DNA from 2 places in the Marinomonas algicola genome. Region 1 is predicted to be linked to the other one. Evidence: riboswitches for the same ligand, from Rfam matches in the RefSeq annotation. Region 1 holds a riboswitch; the other holds the start of a gene.
The links. A riboswitch is a leader RNA that binds a small molecule or an ion and turns the genes downstream of it on or off. The one in region 1 is predicted to bind thiamine pyrophosphate.
Positions count from the first base shown of each region.

Region 2: another riboswitch for thiamine pyrophosphate. It lies ahead of thiB (thiamine ABC transporter substrate binding subunit); the one in region 1 lies ahead of thiC (phosphomethylpyrimidine synthase ThiC).

Region 1 is NZ_CP061941.1:1,513,044-1,520,544, reverse strand. Features, by position in the region: gene thiE (thiamine phosphate synthase) at 1-157, opposite strand, end outside; gene thiC (phosphomethylpyrimidine synthase ThiC) at 157-2,208, opposite strand; TPP riboswitch at 2,376-2,478, opposite strand; gene IEZ33_RS06825 (DUF1289 domain-containing protein) at 2,612-2,803, opposite strand; gene rsgA (GTPase RsgA) at 2,892-3,911, opposite strand; gene IEZ33_RS06815 (LytR/AlgR family response regulator transcription factor) at 4,215-4,973, opposite strand; gene IEZ33_RS06810 (sensor histidine kinase) at 4,970-6,070, opposite strand; gene IEZ33_RS06805 (MipA/OmpV family protein) at 6,216-6,977, opposite strand; gene IEZ33_RS06800 (DUF799 domain-containing protein) at 7,300-7,501, opposite strand, start outside.
Region 2 is NZ_CP061941.1:3,138,885-3,146,385, forward strand. Features, by position in the region: gene thiP (thiamine/thiamine pyrophosphate ABC transporter permease) at 1-1,184, opposite strand, end outside; gene thiB (thiamine ABC transporter substrate binding subunit) at 1,160-2,173, opposite strand; TPP riboswitch at 2,254-2,357, opposite strand; gene IEZ33_RS14420 (3-deoxy-D-manno-octulosonic acid transferase) at 2,449-3,687, opposite strand; gene msbA (lipid A export permease/ATP-binding protein MsbA) at 3,690-5,468, opposite strand; gene hldE (bifunctional D-glycero-beta-D-manno-heptose-7-phosphate kinase/D-glycero-beta-D-manno-heptose 1-phosphate adenylyltransferase HldE) at 5,469-6,896, opposite strand; gene IEZ33_RS14435 (AGE family epimerase/isomerase) at 6,984-7,501, shown strand, end outside.

The sequences.
Region 1 (7,501 bases):
ATTGAGAGTTTTGCGCGGTTAAGGCGCTGACTACCGTAGTTACATGCACACCCAAATCCTGACCCACTCGAAGATCAGCCTGTAAACCAGCGTGCGCGCTGGGGTCCGAACCACCAACACACACAATCACAGGAGGAGATGAAGTCATTGATAACATTAACCCTCCTCTCCGCTTAATAAGGCCTCTTTAGCCTTGTGCTTGAGTAATGTCCCTTTTTCCTCCAATACATCCGTTGTTAAATACACATCACTCCCTAGTTCTTTGAACTGTTCCGACATTTTTTGCATGCCAGTCTGTGCGTCAACATGGGTAATATCCGTCGCATCAATTCGTTCTAATTTGGCCGCTTCGAGTCCATCCGCGTAATCTCGGACTTCTTGGGTGATCTTCATAGAGCAAAACTTGGGACCGCACATTGAACAGAAGTGAGCCACTTTACCAGAAGCTTGTGGAATCGTTTCATCGTGATAAGCTCGTGCGCGAATTGGATCTAAAGATAAATTAAATTGATCTTCCCAACGAAATTCAAAACGCGCTTTAGAAAGAGCATTATCTCGTACTTGAGCGCCTGGATGACCTTTAGCTAAATCCGCCGCATGAGCGGCGATCTTATAGGTGATTAGACCTTCTTTAACATCTTCTTTATTCGGTAAACCCAAATGCTCTTTTGGTGTGACATAGCACAACATGGCGCAACCATACCAACCAATTTGAGCGGCACCAATGCCGGAAGTGATGTGATCGTAAGCTGGTGCAATATCTTGCGTTAATGGCCCTAAAGTATAAAAAGGCGCTTCGTGACAGGATTTCAATTGCTCTGTCATATTCTCTTCTATCAGCTGCATTGGAACATGTCCAGGACCTTCAATCATCACTTGAACGTCGTATTCCCACGCTATTTTTGTTAGCTCCCCTAAGGTGCGTAATTCAGACATTTGCGCTTCATCATTGGCATCCATAATAGAACCTGGACGCAAACCGTCACCAAGAGATAAGGCCACATCGTATTGAGCGCAAATCTCACAAATTTCACGAAAACGAGTGTAAGTAAAGTTCTCTTCATGATGGGAAAGGCACCATTTCGCCATAATAGAGCCACCGCGAGAGACAATTCCCGTTAAGCGCTTGGCCGTCATGGGTACGAACCTAAGCAAAACACCAGCATGAATAGTAAAGTAGTCCACTCCTTGCTCGGCCTGCTCTAACAAAGTATCTCGAAATACTTCCCAATTCAGGTCTTCGGCTACACCATCGACCTTTTCTAACGCTTGGTAAATTGGAACGGTTCCAATAGGAACGGGGGAGTTACGCAATATCCATTCACGAGTTTCATGGATATTCTTACCTGTTGATAAATCCATTACTGTATCGGCACCCCAGCGGGTAGACCAAACCAGTTTTTCAACTTCTTCTTCAATCGATGAAGTGACCGCCGAGTTACCGATGTTGGCATTCACTTTCACCAGAAAGTTGCGCCCAATGATCATAGGTTCAGATTCAGGGTGGTTGATGTTGTTCGGGATAATCGCTCGACCACGCGCCACTTCATCTCTTACAAACTCAGGGGTTATGTATTGCTGAATATTAGCGCCAAAATTTTTTCCTGCATGTTGACGTCGCAGTAATTCACTCTTAATGGCCGCCAGGTTCTGATTTTCTCGAATGGCAATAAACTCCATTTCTGGAGTGATAATACCTTGACGTGCGTAATGCATCTGCGTGACGTTTTTACCCTCGCTCGCCCGAGAACGAGTCGGCAAATCTTTAAAACGCAGTTCATCTAAAGCCGCATTTGCCAACCTTTCTTTAGAGAATTCAGAAGATAATTGTGCTAAGTGCTCAGTATCGTTTCGATCTTTGATCCAATTTTCTCTCAGTCTTGGTAATCCTTTATGGACATCGATGTTAGCATCAGGATCCGCATATGCCCCAGAGCAATCATACACATAAATAGGCTCATTCGGTTCATATGTTAACGACTTAGGATCAGAACCAATTGGCGTATCCGACAAATTAATTTGTCGCATTGGAACGCGAATGGAAGGGTTTGAACCTTCAACATAAATTCGTTCAGAAGATGGGAAAGGCGTGGCTTGTAAAGATTCTATGAACTGTTTAGCGGCTTGGCGTGAAGCTTCACGACTTTGCTTACTTGGTTTTTTGATTAACTCGTTTGCTGTATTAACTAATTCGTTATTTGATGACATAAGCCGTTCTCAATAATGTTAAATGGAGAATTGCTTGTCTGGTGTGTGGCCTTAACGCATCTCTAAAAAGAGAATGACGCTTCAAACCTTCTATTGGTACCCATAAGACAACAAAGAATGCCTCTTGGAATAACCCAATAGAAGTACATTCGATGCAGATAAGAAAAGATAACGATTTTCTTGTTTCCTACGCAGGTTTTTAGCCCTGATCAGGTTCTGCGGATCCCGCTTAAAAGCGATCTCAGCCAAATGGCACTCCGACAAGTGCCTGAAGAATACTTAGCTTTGATTGGATTGTAAAGCAGGAAGAGTGGTCTATCTGGATATTAACGGAATAAATTTTAGCCTTTGAAGAGTGCAATTTGTCTTTAAAAGATCATCCGAGAGAATCTTTTATCTTCCTTTACTCACTATAAAAAGGGCTGTTTTTTTCCCTTTCTCTCACCTTGGCCATAATTTCTCTTTTCTCGTCATGGCTGCTTCGCCCCCAAATCGTAATCTCTTTCGCAGAACGATAACAACCAAGACACACATCATTCTCATCTAAATTACACATATTGACACAGGGAGATTTTATCTTCTGTTTACTCTTCATTTATCGAATCCAGTTATGACGGTTGATCTGTATCATTCTATAAAACTATAAAAAAGAGGGAGGACCTCTTTTTTATAGTAACCCGCACTTATTCTATTTCTTTTTTATTTTTCCGTGAAATAGAATGCAAAGTTTTCGATAATTTATCGGACTTTTTGTCCAATGCTCTTTTCTCTGCATCCGAGTCAACGTCCTTATCATCGGACTGAATGGCTCTTAATAGTGATTCATCCAATAGACCAAGTTTGATCGCACTTTGTATCGAACAACCCGGTTCAACAGTGTGTTTACAATTGGCAAAGCGGCACTCTTTCGCTAGACGCTTAACTTCTAATAAGGTGTCTTGAATTTGATCTTCTCGTGTTTGAGTCTGACATAAAACTTTTATGGCCGCCGACTCAAAAATCAGGCCGGCCTCTTTTAGTAAATAAAATTGATTCGATTCCTGCGCGCCTTTATTACCAAAACGGTTTTCATCTGGTGTCTGAGTCACCGAGAGTAAGGTTTTTACAATACGACTTTTCCCTGAGTTTTCTTTCCCTATTAAAGCCACCATTTGGCCTTTGCCACACCAATCAAGTAAACGGTTAGCGCTGCTTTCTTCACGTGAATTTATGGCTTCAATAACAAGATCATTACGAATGGCTTGGACTTGATCTAAATAAACATAATAATCTTCACATTGATCTTTATGAGTCAAAATAACAACCACCTCAATATGAGACTTTTTCGCCAATGCCACACTTTCTTGAATATAGGCTAAGTCAAAGCCATCATTCATTGAGGAAACAACAAATAATGTGTCCAAATTTGCAACAAGCGTTTTATGCAAAGAAGACGGTGAATGCAGCTCAGTTGAACGCTCTAAAGCTCGATAAAAGCGATTTTTTTCAGTAAGTAGCAACCAATCACCAGCAACCAACCCATCCATTTCACTTTCAATAGATAATGAAACATCACCTTGTTCGCACAAACACTCAATCTTATTCAAAACAATATTGGTCACTCTTGCTGGAAAACAGGACTCCATTTCTTCAAGAGACAGTTGTTGGTTAAAGAAAGTACTCCAACCTAATTGGGTGGCTGTGAATTTTTTCAAATCTGACATGCTAAATCCAGAAGACTATTCGTCATTCATATAAGGAAAATTATTTATTCCAACAGAAACTACACAGAAGTTTACCTAGAATAAAACCTGAGATTATTACAGTTAGCTCATTCTTAACACACTAACTGAATGCTGATTTTCAACTGACCGAGACAATAGAGCAAGTTTTTTATTTAGCAATACCACTAAAGAAATAACCCCTACTCAATAAAGTATCTCCATCAAATCAAACTCACTCACTCATGATTCTATTTCAAACTTATGTCAAACCTGTGTCGATACGATGACAAACTGTATGCCAAACTACATTTGCTTAAATAGATAGGTATTGTTTCGACTTACAGGAAGCACCTTGTGCATTTCCTTTAGACTCAGTGAGTATCGACCTTGTTCATCCTTCATAACTTGACTAATTTTCGCTACTTGAACAATGACGGCACGATGTATACGCCAGAAACGATCTGGGTGAAGTTCACTTATAAGCTGTTTGATGGATTTTTTAATTAAGTAATCGCCCTCTTTTGTCACCACTGTGGTGTATTTATCTTCAGAGATAAAACAGAATACATCGTCTACATTGATAACCAATATTCGATCGCCAATCGATACGTTAATCCAAGATAAGTATTGCGCGCTAGATTGATCACTCGGTAACCAGCGATTTATCTGATCAGCATCCAGTTCATATTTTATGAGTGTTTTATCCTGTTTCATTAATCGCTCTATACACGAGTTTAAACGTGACTCTCCTACTGGCTTCAAGAGATAATCAACAGCTTCTTGTTCAAAGGCTTCAATAGCATGCTCATCATAGGCTGTTACAAACACTAGATTTCCTTTATAGCCTAGGCGCCGTATTTCTTTAGCCGCATCTAGACCACTCATTCCTGGCATTTTGATATCCATAAAAATAGTATGGATATCAATTTTTTGCATTAACTTTAAAGCTTCTGCACCAGAGTTTGCTGTGACAATGTGATCAACCTCTTCCCATAGTTCATTGAGCATTTTTTGCATATGAAAGCGCAGCAAAGGCTCGTCATCAACAACTAAAACATTCATATCAACTCACTTCTTTCAATTTGTAACGGCCATTTTAAATACACGTCGCTCGTTAATTCTTTTTTGTCCTTGTCCACTTTTTTTTCTAAAGTCAAACTGGCTTCATCACCATAAAGCAACGCCATTCTTTGCCGTATATTATTCATAGCAATTCCATTTCCTTTCGACTCTTGATCTAGAGGGCCAGAAGTACTCCCTGCCAACGCTGTATTTAGTACTTCACCAGATGAATTTTGTATTGATACAATAATATGAGTCTGGTCTCTTAACACTCTAATGCTGAGTTTTCCTCCTTCAACACTGGGCTCTAAGCCATGTAAAACGGCATTCTCAACCAATGGCTGAATAACAAACGGGGGGCATTTTTCATCTTTAAGCCTATCATCAATCGTCAATGTGTAGGCTAACCTATCACCCATTCTGACTTTTTGAATATCGAGATAAGCTCTCGCAATTTCCAGTTCATCTTTCAAGAATATTATTTGCTTCTGCGCTTTTGTCATAGAAGCACGTAATAGATCCGTTAAGTTATCCGTCATTTTTTTCGCAGATTCTGGCTCGATATCGATTAAAACTCGTATATTGGCTAATGTATTAAATAGGAAATGCGGCTCCATTTGAGACTGTAACATCTTATAATTGGATTCAGTTAATTGCTTTTCTTGCATAAGCGTTTTCAGTTTCTGGGCCTGCAGCTCTTTATCTTTTTCATTAAGGCGATGAGTACTATAGAAAATATAAGTAATTAAAAAACTAAATAGAATTCTTAATACCATATCCGAAAACGGTACATTTAGAATATGACTGATATCACCGTAAATACGATAAATAAGATGAATGACGCCAATCAAAGCACCAATTAAACTTCCGATCAATGCAATAATCGCCGTATGCAAGTAATGCTTTAGGAAATAAAAACCGCAACTAATGCAAAGTAAACAGGAGAGACCAAATACCAACGACACTTGAAAAGAGAGCCAAAACTCCCCTCCATCACTCCACCAAAGAACCATAGCAATAACATAGCAAATTAGGACGGTTTGCAATGTATCTTTAACAAAGCCCTTTTTATCAAAAATGCGCGATTTCTTTTCCATTAAAGGCACTCACCTCAGATAAATAGATTTCACATTGAATGACGTTGGCTATTTCGCCTTCTATAAAACTTAACATACTAGAATCGTTCAGTACTCTTAAAGAAATATAAAAGGCGGACCGAATGCTCATTAGTAAATCAACTAATTAAAATGTATACATACCACCGATGACGGCAAGCCACACATTGTCTTTTTTAACGATAGGACTATCGGATATACCTGATCCTAAATAAGTCCAGCCAACATGAGAGAAAGCGCTCCAACTCTCTGAAAAACGATACTTATAAGCGACTGACAGGCCTGCTGAAAGACTTTCTTTGGCTTTATATGAGGCAATACTCGATGTGGCTTCGCTATCTTTCACACCATAATAGTAATCGACCAACGCTTCAGATTGTAAACTTAACTCCACACTTGGAATAACAAGACCACCAAATGATGGAATTTGTTTCGAGAGTCCGAGCATAACTTCATAACCATCATGGGTATTTGATACATCTCCAGCCACGGCAAAAGAAACGTCGCCCTCATCAAATGATTTTATCCAATTTACGGTTAACTCTGTTGCGGTATCTCTTTTATCAAAATGTTTTAATACCTTATTGTCTTTACGCTCAAAAACCGATGATCTCTGACTAAGGCCCGCACTCACTGCACTTTTACCATCTATTTCAAAGGTTAATGCTAATCCATCCTCATCTAAAGTAAGCATGCCGTATTCTAAAGAGACATAAGGTAAGAGCTCTACTTCACTGTCCTCACCTATAATATAATTCTCTTGCCCCATTACAATACCGCCAACGGTTGCCGAAAAATCAGCGGCTAAAGATGAGGTCGACATCAATGCACCCAGAATCACCGCGGTAGAAGCACCAATCGAAACACGGTTATTGTTTGACCATTCCATAAACACACCCCTTTATATAAAGTTTAATCATTTACTCGTTAACCAGAATGGCATTTTGCATTAAAAGAGCTCGGCATGAAGCAACAACTGATGAAGTGCAATATAAAAAGATAATGAGCATTTAAATGTGACAATGAGTCAGTTCTATTAATCGTTATAGACAGTTAGCTTTAAAAACAGTTAGCTTTAAAAACAGTTAACTTTAAAAACAGTTAAAACTTGATGCAGAATATTTAAAATAAAATTGAAGAGGACTGTAAGTAAAGAGAACATTACGAGGTGAAACAAAAACGCCAAGTGTAGAATACAATTGGCGTTTTTATTACTGTTGTTCGTCGGGTTTTGCGTATGGTCCATTTAACAAGCCAGAGCGGGAATCATAAATAGCCTGATTATTCGCCATTCGGGCCACTTCAGGGGTTTGGTCAGAAATAGAGTTAACAATCTGAGATGCAACGGCGGTGACTAATGCTCCAACTAGACCACTGTTACCAGAATCAGAACTTCTCACCGCAGAAGCCCTT
Region 2 (7,501 bases), 1.6 Mb from region 1:
CCAGTAGCAATCACCAAGCCAGGAACCATTAAAATCATGTTACCTAAATGCTCTATTTTATTAGGCAAAAACGCGAGATATGGTCGAGCCATACAAAAACGTGCGAGCACACCAAAACACACACCAAGCCATAAACTCACTAACGCCGCCGGCACTGCAATTTGCAATGAAACAATCACAGCACTCCACAGCGAGACAGACCCTAATGTTTTAAAAAATATAGGCGAAAAGATCGGGTCGAAAATAGCCAAAAAGGGGGGGACAACCAATATGAATGCACCCAGTAATGCCAAACAATCTGCTGACCGAGCCAAACAAGAATCTTTGATCACATAACTCCTTACCGCTAATAGACTCACATCCTGCCGATTAACGGGTGCAATGCGGTAAACAAGAACAGCAAAAAATGTACAAATAAACACCTGCAATAGAGCAAGAAAACTGGCTTTATTAAGGTCAAAATCAAACCTGAGAGCTTGATATATTGCCACTTCTAAGGTACTAAACTTTGGCCCTCCACCTAAACTTAACACGACAGCAAAACTTGAGAAACACAGCATAAAAATTAATACAAACGCTCCGGGCAACACTTTTTTTATGTAGTGCCATTCAATCCAGCGAAATGCCGCCCAACGAGAAAAACCCAACTGAGATGCCTGTCGCCATTGTCCAGAAGGAATTAAGTCATAGCCCTGCAGAAAAAGACGTACCGCCAAGGGCATATTGAAAAACACATGAGCAAGTAAAATCCCCACCAAACCATACAAAGGAACGTCAACCCCAAACAGTTGATTCAGCCAGCCAGTTCGACCATAAACAACGACCAGACCTAAAATCGCCACAATCGTCGGCACAACCATTGAAACAGAAAACAGTTGCAGTAAAACGGCTTTTCCATAAAATTGTCGATGAACTAAACAAGAGGCCACTGGAATTGCAATTAATAAACTAATCCCACTACTTAGCAGAGCTTGCCATAAGGAAAAACGTACAAGCCGCCAAAGATACGGCTGCTGAATGTAGCCAAACCATGAGTTTAATTCACTATAACGCAAAAGAGCCACCAGACTGGCCGCTCCTATTAGTAGAAAAAAGCCAACACCCAACAGTGCTGGCAGTAGGCCTTTGATGGCTCGAAAAGAAAACAATTTAACGCCTTTTATCGAGTTGTTGCCTCTAACCATTCATCAATCCAAACCTTGCGATTTTGAGCAACATCGGCGGCTGGTAGCACTAAGCTTTTAACGGGTTTTAACGCATCGTCAAACGCGGCAGGGAGTTCTTCTTCCAACTCAACCACGGGTAACATCCAGTTACCCGTTGCAACGACAGATTGAAAACCTGGCTGCAAAATAAACTGCATGAAACGCTTTGCTAGGGCAGGATTCGGTGCATCCTTCATCATGGCTGCCACTTCAATTTGTGGATAAAGTCCTTCTGTAGCGCTGGCGGCTTTATATTTGTCATCACCTTCTGCGATAATATGGTATGCAGGAGAGGTCGTATAGCTTAACACAACATCCGCTTCACCTTTCAAAAATAAGCCATAAGCATCAGACCAACCTTTTGTTACCGTTACAGTATGACCAGCAAGTCGCTCCCACGCATCAGCAGAATGATCGCCATAAACCGACTTCATCCATAACAACAAACCAAGTCCTGGAGTACTCGTACGTGGGTCTTGATAAATAACCCGCAGATCTTGATTGTCTACTACCTCTTCTAAACTGCTTGGCGGATTTTGAAGCGTTTCAGAGTTATAAATAAAAGCGAAATGCCCTTGGTCGAAGGGCACAAACGTTTTATCCTTCCAGCCGCCTGAAACAGTTACTGCAGAGGTTTCAACTGAGTGATTCGCTAATAAGCCAGTCTGCTTTGCGGCTTCCATTAAGTTTAGATCTAGCCCCAATAACACATCAGCTTGTGACGATTTACCCTCTAGTTGTGCACGAGACAAAATACCAACAGAAGAATCAAGTGCAACAAAATTCACTACACAAGCACATTCTTTTTCAAAATTGGCTTTTATTTTAGGACCTGGCCCCCAATCGGATGCAAACGCATCATAGGTATACACATTAAGAGTATCTGTCGCTAAAGTTATAGGCGAAAAAACAAGGCCAAGACTCACAACAGATGCCGAAAAAAAAGAAGTTAAAGAAAATGTATTCAAAGTGTCGCTCCTAAGGAAAGTGAGCGGCGTACAGGTGAAACGGCAAATGTGACATTTAAACCACAACTTAATGTAGGCTATTCAATTTGCTATCTCGATTCCTACGCCAGCATAATCTGGATCAGGTTCAACGGGTTAGCGCATTCGCTTCTCAGCCTAATTAAAGGCACCCCATGAGATGTATTCGGGCTAGATTATAACGATAATAAAAAAAATCGCTAGGAACTTACAATATAAACTCTCTCTGCTGACATCTCAAAGTAGCCGCTGAAGACTTACTCCATTTCACCAATACGACTCAGCACTCGACCTACGGCGCCTTGATTCCGCCGCGCAAAAAATAACGCTTTTTCTCCCATCGACATTCGCAAGCTAGAGTCGCCAAGCAACTTAAGTAAGCGGCTTGCTAGAGCTGACTCATCATGGCAGATTAGCCCAGCGCCTTCATCAATTAGGCCTTGTGTGATCTCTTTAAAATTAAATGTATGCTCTCCGACCAAGATGGGTTTAGAAAGCAACGCTGGTTCGATTGGGTTATGCCCTCCACGCTTTATCAAACTGCCGCCCACAAAAGCGACATCAGAACAATGGTAGTATGAAAGCAATTCCCCCATTGAATCTCCGATAATTACATCGTATCCAGACCAGTTTTCTGCAGATACTTCACTGCGTTTAGCAACGCGCGTAAAGTGTAACTTGGCGAGTTTATAAACGTCTTCAAAGCGCTCTGGATGTCGAGGAACTAAAATAAGCAAAGCATGAAGATGATGTTGCTTTATTACCTTATGAGACTCACAAAGTAACGTTTCTTCGTCTTCATGGGTGCTTGCACCAACCCAAACCAATGTTTCATCAGAAAATAAAGATCGCCAGTTACTTTCCAAAACAGTATTTGGAACAGTTAGATCAAATTTAATATTACCGGTTACGCACACGTTTTTAGCGCCAAGTTGTTCAAAGCGTTTTGCATCCACTCCATCGTGAGCACAAATTTTCTTTGGGATCTGCATGATTTTTTTCGAAAGACTGGCAAACTTAAGGTATTTTTTTAACGAACGCTCACTCAAACGGGCGTTAATCAAGAAGACTTCAATATCGTTTTGCTGGCATTGCATTAATAAATTTGGCCACATTTCTGTTTCAACGATTACTAACTTTGAACAAAGTATTTTATCTAGGAAACGTTTAACGGATTTTTTAAAGTCTACAGGAAGATAATGATGCTGCACATTGTGCTTAAAGAGCTGATCAACTTGAGCCGCTCCTGTGGGAGTCATAGTAGTAATTAATAATTTTTTCTGGGGGTGTAAACGCTGCCATTCAGCGACCAAAGGCCGAACAGCGAGTACCTCTCCAACCGAGGCACAGTGTATCCAAAGGTCCACAGAAATCCTTGACTCTACTTCACCCAGTGCCTGTGAAATAGAGTAATTTTCATGATTATCTGCAAAGCGCTTTAACTTAATGAAAATAAAAGGTGTGAGCAATTTGAGAAGTATCTGATAAGCCCACATGGCTACGCCTCAGGTTCATCATTAAATTGTTGATGATACAGTTGAGCATAGGCGCCTTTCAACTCCAATAACTCAGCATGAGTCCCTATCTCAACCACTTCCCCATGATCAATTACGGCAATAATATCCGCATTTTCAACCGTCGATAATCGATGAGCAATAGCAATGGTGGTTCTGCCTTTCATGAGAGAGTCTAACGCCTGTTGAATCGCTCTTTCCGATTCAGAATCCAGTGCGGAAGTAGCTTCATCTAAAATAAGAATAGGCGCATTTTTTAAAATGGCCCTGGCAATCGCAATACGTTGACGCTGACCACCGGAAAGTAAAACCCCATTTTCACCCACTAAGGTATCTAAGCCGTTCTCTAGCTCTTCAATGAAGCCCCAGGCATTTGCGGCTTTTGCCGCCGCTATTACCTCTTCTTCAGAAGACTCTTTTAGGTCTCCATAGGCAATATTAGAGCGAATCGATCCGTTAAACAAAATCACCTGCTGGTTTACCAGGGCAATGTTTTTTCTAAGATTATCAATTGCATATTGATTAACCGCGACACCATCTAAAAGCAAATCACCTTCTGCAACATCATAAAAGCGAGGAATTAAATTTGCGACGGTAGACTTACCGCCACCAGATCGACCCACAAGCGCCAAGGTTTTTCCGGCGGGAAGGAAAAGGCTAATATCGTTAAGGATTTTTTTGTCTGTATTTGGGTAAGAGAAATTAAGTTTATTAAACTCAATATCCCCCTTAAAACGCGCTATGCGCTTCACACCCGTATTTTTTTCTTCCGCTAAATCCAAAAAGCTAAAAATACTTTCTGCCGCTGAAATACCTTTCTGTAAAATACTGTTCACTTCTGTTAACTGGCGCATAGGCTTGCTCAACATGCCTGCTGCACCAATAAAAGCAACAAAATCCCCCGCCGACATTGAAGCACTGATTGTGGGATCTAATGCCATCCAAATAAGCATGGCTAAGGCAACAGCGACGATAAACTGCACAATCGGCACATTTAATGCTTTGGTTAACTCTAGTTTAAGCTGAGAGCGGCGATTTTCATTTGCGGCTTGATAAAAGCGTTCTGTTTCAAATGTTGCGCCACCAAAAATTTTAATGACTTCATGCCCTTTGATCGACTCAGAAGCCACATCAGTTACCCCGCCCATTGCGTCCTGTATACGCGTACTTAACTTACGAAAACGCTTAGAAGCATAAGAGACAATCAAACCAATAATGGGCACAATAAGTAAGAACAATAAAGACAATCGCCAGTTGGTATAAAGCATGTATCCCATCAGTCCAATAACGGTAAAACCTTCCCTTAATAACGTTTTCAGCGCATTGGTTACCGAGCCAATGACTTGCTCAGTATCATAAGTAAGCTTGGCCAATAAACGCCCCGTAGGCATAGAATGATAATAACTAGAAGGCAAAGCCACTAATTTGTTAAACATACTGGTTCTAAGATCAAACACCACTTTATTGGCAATCTGAGCCATAAAATACGAGCTGGTAAAGGTTCCTAACCCTCTAATAACAAAAATCCCTAAGATCGACAGCGGAATCAATAAGCGGTTTTCCGTCGCTTGACCATTAGAAACAACGTCAACAATATGCTTTAGTAAAGCCGCTAATGCGGGCTCCATGGCAGCATACATCATAAAACCAATGACACTGAGCACTAGATAATGCCAAGACCCTTTGAGGTAGGTCAATAAACGAAAGTAAAGTTGTCTGCCCGTTTGTGGTTTGTTTTTTCCAGCGCTATCAACTTGGCTCATTTATAAGTTAGCCTTTTCAATAATCTTAGTTGTTGAGTAACCGTCTACGAAAGTCAGCACCTTTACTTCCCCACCACTGGATAGGACATGTTCAGCACCGACAATGGTATCAATAGAGTAATCTCCCCCCTTAACAAGCACGTCAGGTGAAAGCGCCTCTATAATGGCTTTAGGGGTATCCTCATCAAACCAGGTGACCCAATCGATGGCACCTATCCCCTCCAAAACCGCCATTCTGTGTTCCAAATTATTAATCGGGCGCTTTTCTCCCTTTAGGCGTTTCACGGAAGCATCTGTATTGACGGCAACGATAAGCCGATCACCAAGCGCTTTTGCTTGTTTCATGTAAGTCACATGCCCAGGGTGCAATATATCGAAACAGCCGTTGGTGAAAACCACCTTTTCATCATTCAATTGAGCCAACTTTATTTGCTCTAATAATTCACTGGCTGACAAGACGCCGAAATTGGTAGTACGTGAACGAGCAAACATAATCGCTTCCAGCTGCTCTGATGATATAGTCGCCGTACCTAATTTGCCAATAACATAACCGGCGGCCTGGTTTGCATATTCCACGGCATCTGTTAGCCGTTTGCTGGTCACAAAAATGGAGGCGAGAACCGCAATAACGGTATCGCCAGCCCCCGTCACATCAAACACTTCACGAGCCGCCGTAGCGAGAGAGAAAGGCGGCTTGCTGTCCTCAAACAACATTAAACCGTCTTCTCCACGAGTAACTAAAAGGGCCTTCCAATCGAACTGCTTGCGCAAAGATTCACCACGAGAAATAAGCGCCTTAGTATCTTCACAATGGCCGACTATGGTTTCAAACTCACTGAGGTTTGGTTTAACTAACGTCGCACCTTGATAAATAGAAAAATCCTTACCTTTCGGATCAACAAAAGAAGGCACAGAATGTTGATTAGCTAATTGAATTAAAGGCTGAATTCCTGATAACGTACCCTTAGCGTAATCAGAAAATATCACCGCATCACAATCGGCAATCGTCTCGTTAACCAAGGATTCGATTTCAGAGCGGTGATCGAAGCTTGCGAAATCTTCTTCAAAGTCCACCCGAATAAGTTGTTGATGCCGACTAATGACCCTCAACTTAGTTATGGTAGGCAAAGCGTCACTGTGATAAAAACGACATTGTACATTTTCATTTATTAAACAGGACTTCAGCGCATTGGCGTTTTCATCCTTACCAACGATACCAATTAAGGTTACTTTCACCCCCAACTTAGCCAAGCCTAAAGCGACGTTTGCGGCACCACCAGCCCGATCTTCAACGCCAGACACTTTAACAACCTGGACAGGCGCTTCCGGAGATATGCGAGATGTACCGCCATGCCAATAGCGATCTAGCATCACATCGCCAACGACGAGGATATGTTTTTCTTTAAAATTAAGATAAGAAGAGTTCATAGCGTAATAGTATTCGATTTTTGAGGATGAGCATCTTATCATATCCGGCAGCCAAGTTGGATAGACTTAAAATAAGGCACCACTGTAATGATAGTGAATTTGATTAAAAAAAATTGCCAAAACTTTGTGTTTAACGGTTTATTGCACCAATGGAACAAAAATGGGTTCCACTCGACACAAGGTTACAGCTTTGAGAGCTTAACAAGCACATGGGAAATAAACCCTGTTGGCCGCACTAGGCTACTGACCCAATGTCGTCAGCTGTACACATTCTCACATGCCTCGTTAGTCGACAACAACCCCGGGTGGAAGGCACGCTTAGCGCCTTTATTTAGTTTTATAACTCAAAACTATTTTAAGAGTGACCGTTGGATTTTTTCTTTAGATGATAAATTAACCCCACTTGACGAAAAAAGTGATGCCTACGCTCTGGCCTTTGTTCTGCTATCTTTTAGTTATTATTACCAAGCTACAAGAGATGAAAAAGCCCTTGAATTAATTGAATCAACCCACCTTTTCTTACAAGAAAAAATGCGTTCAAATAAAGGTGGATACTATGAATCTTTCCCCATAGACTCTCTCTCAATACGCCGTCAAAATCCTCA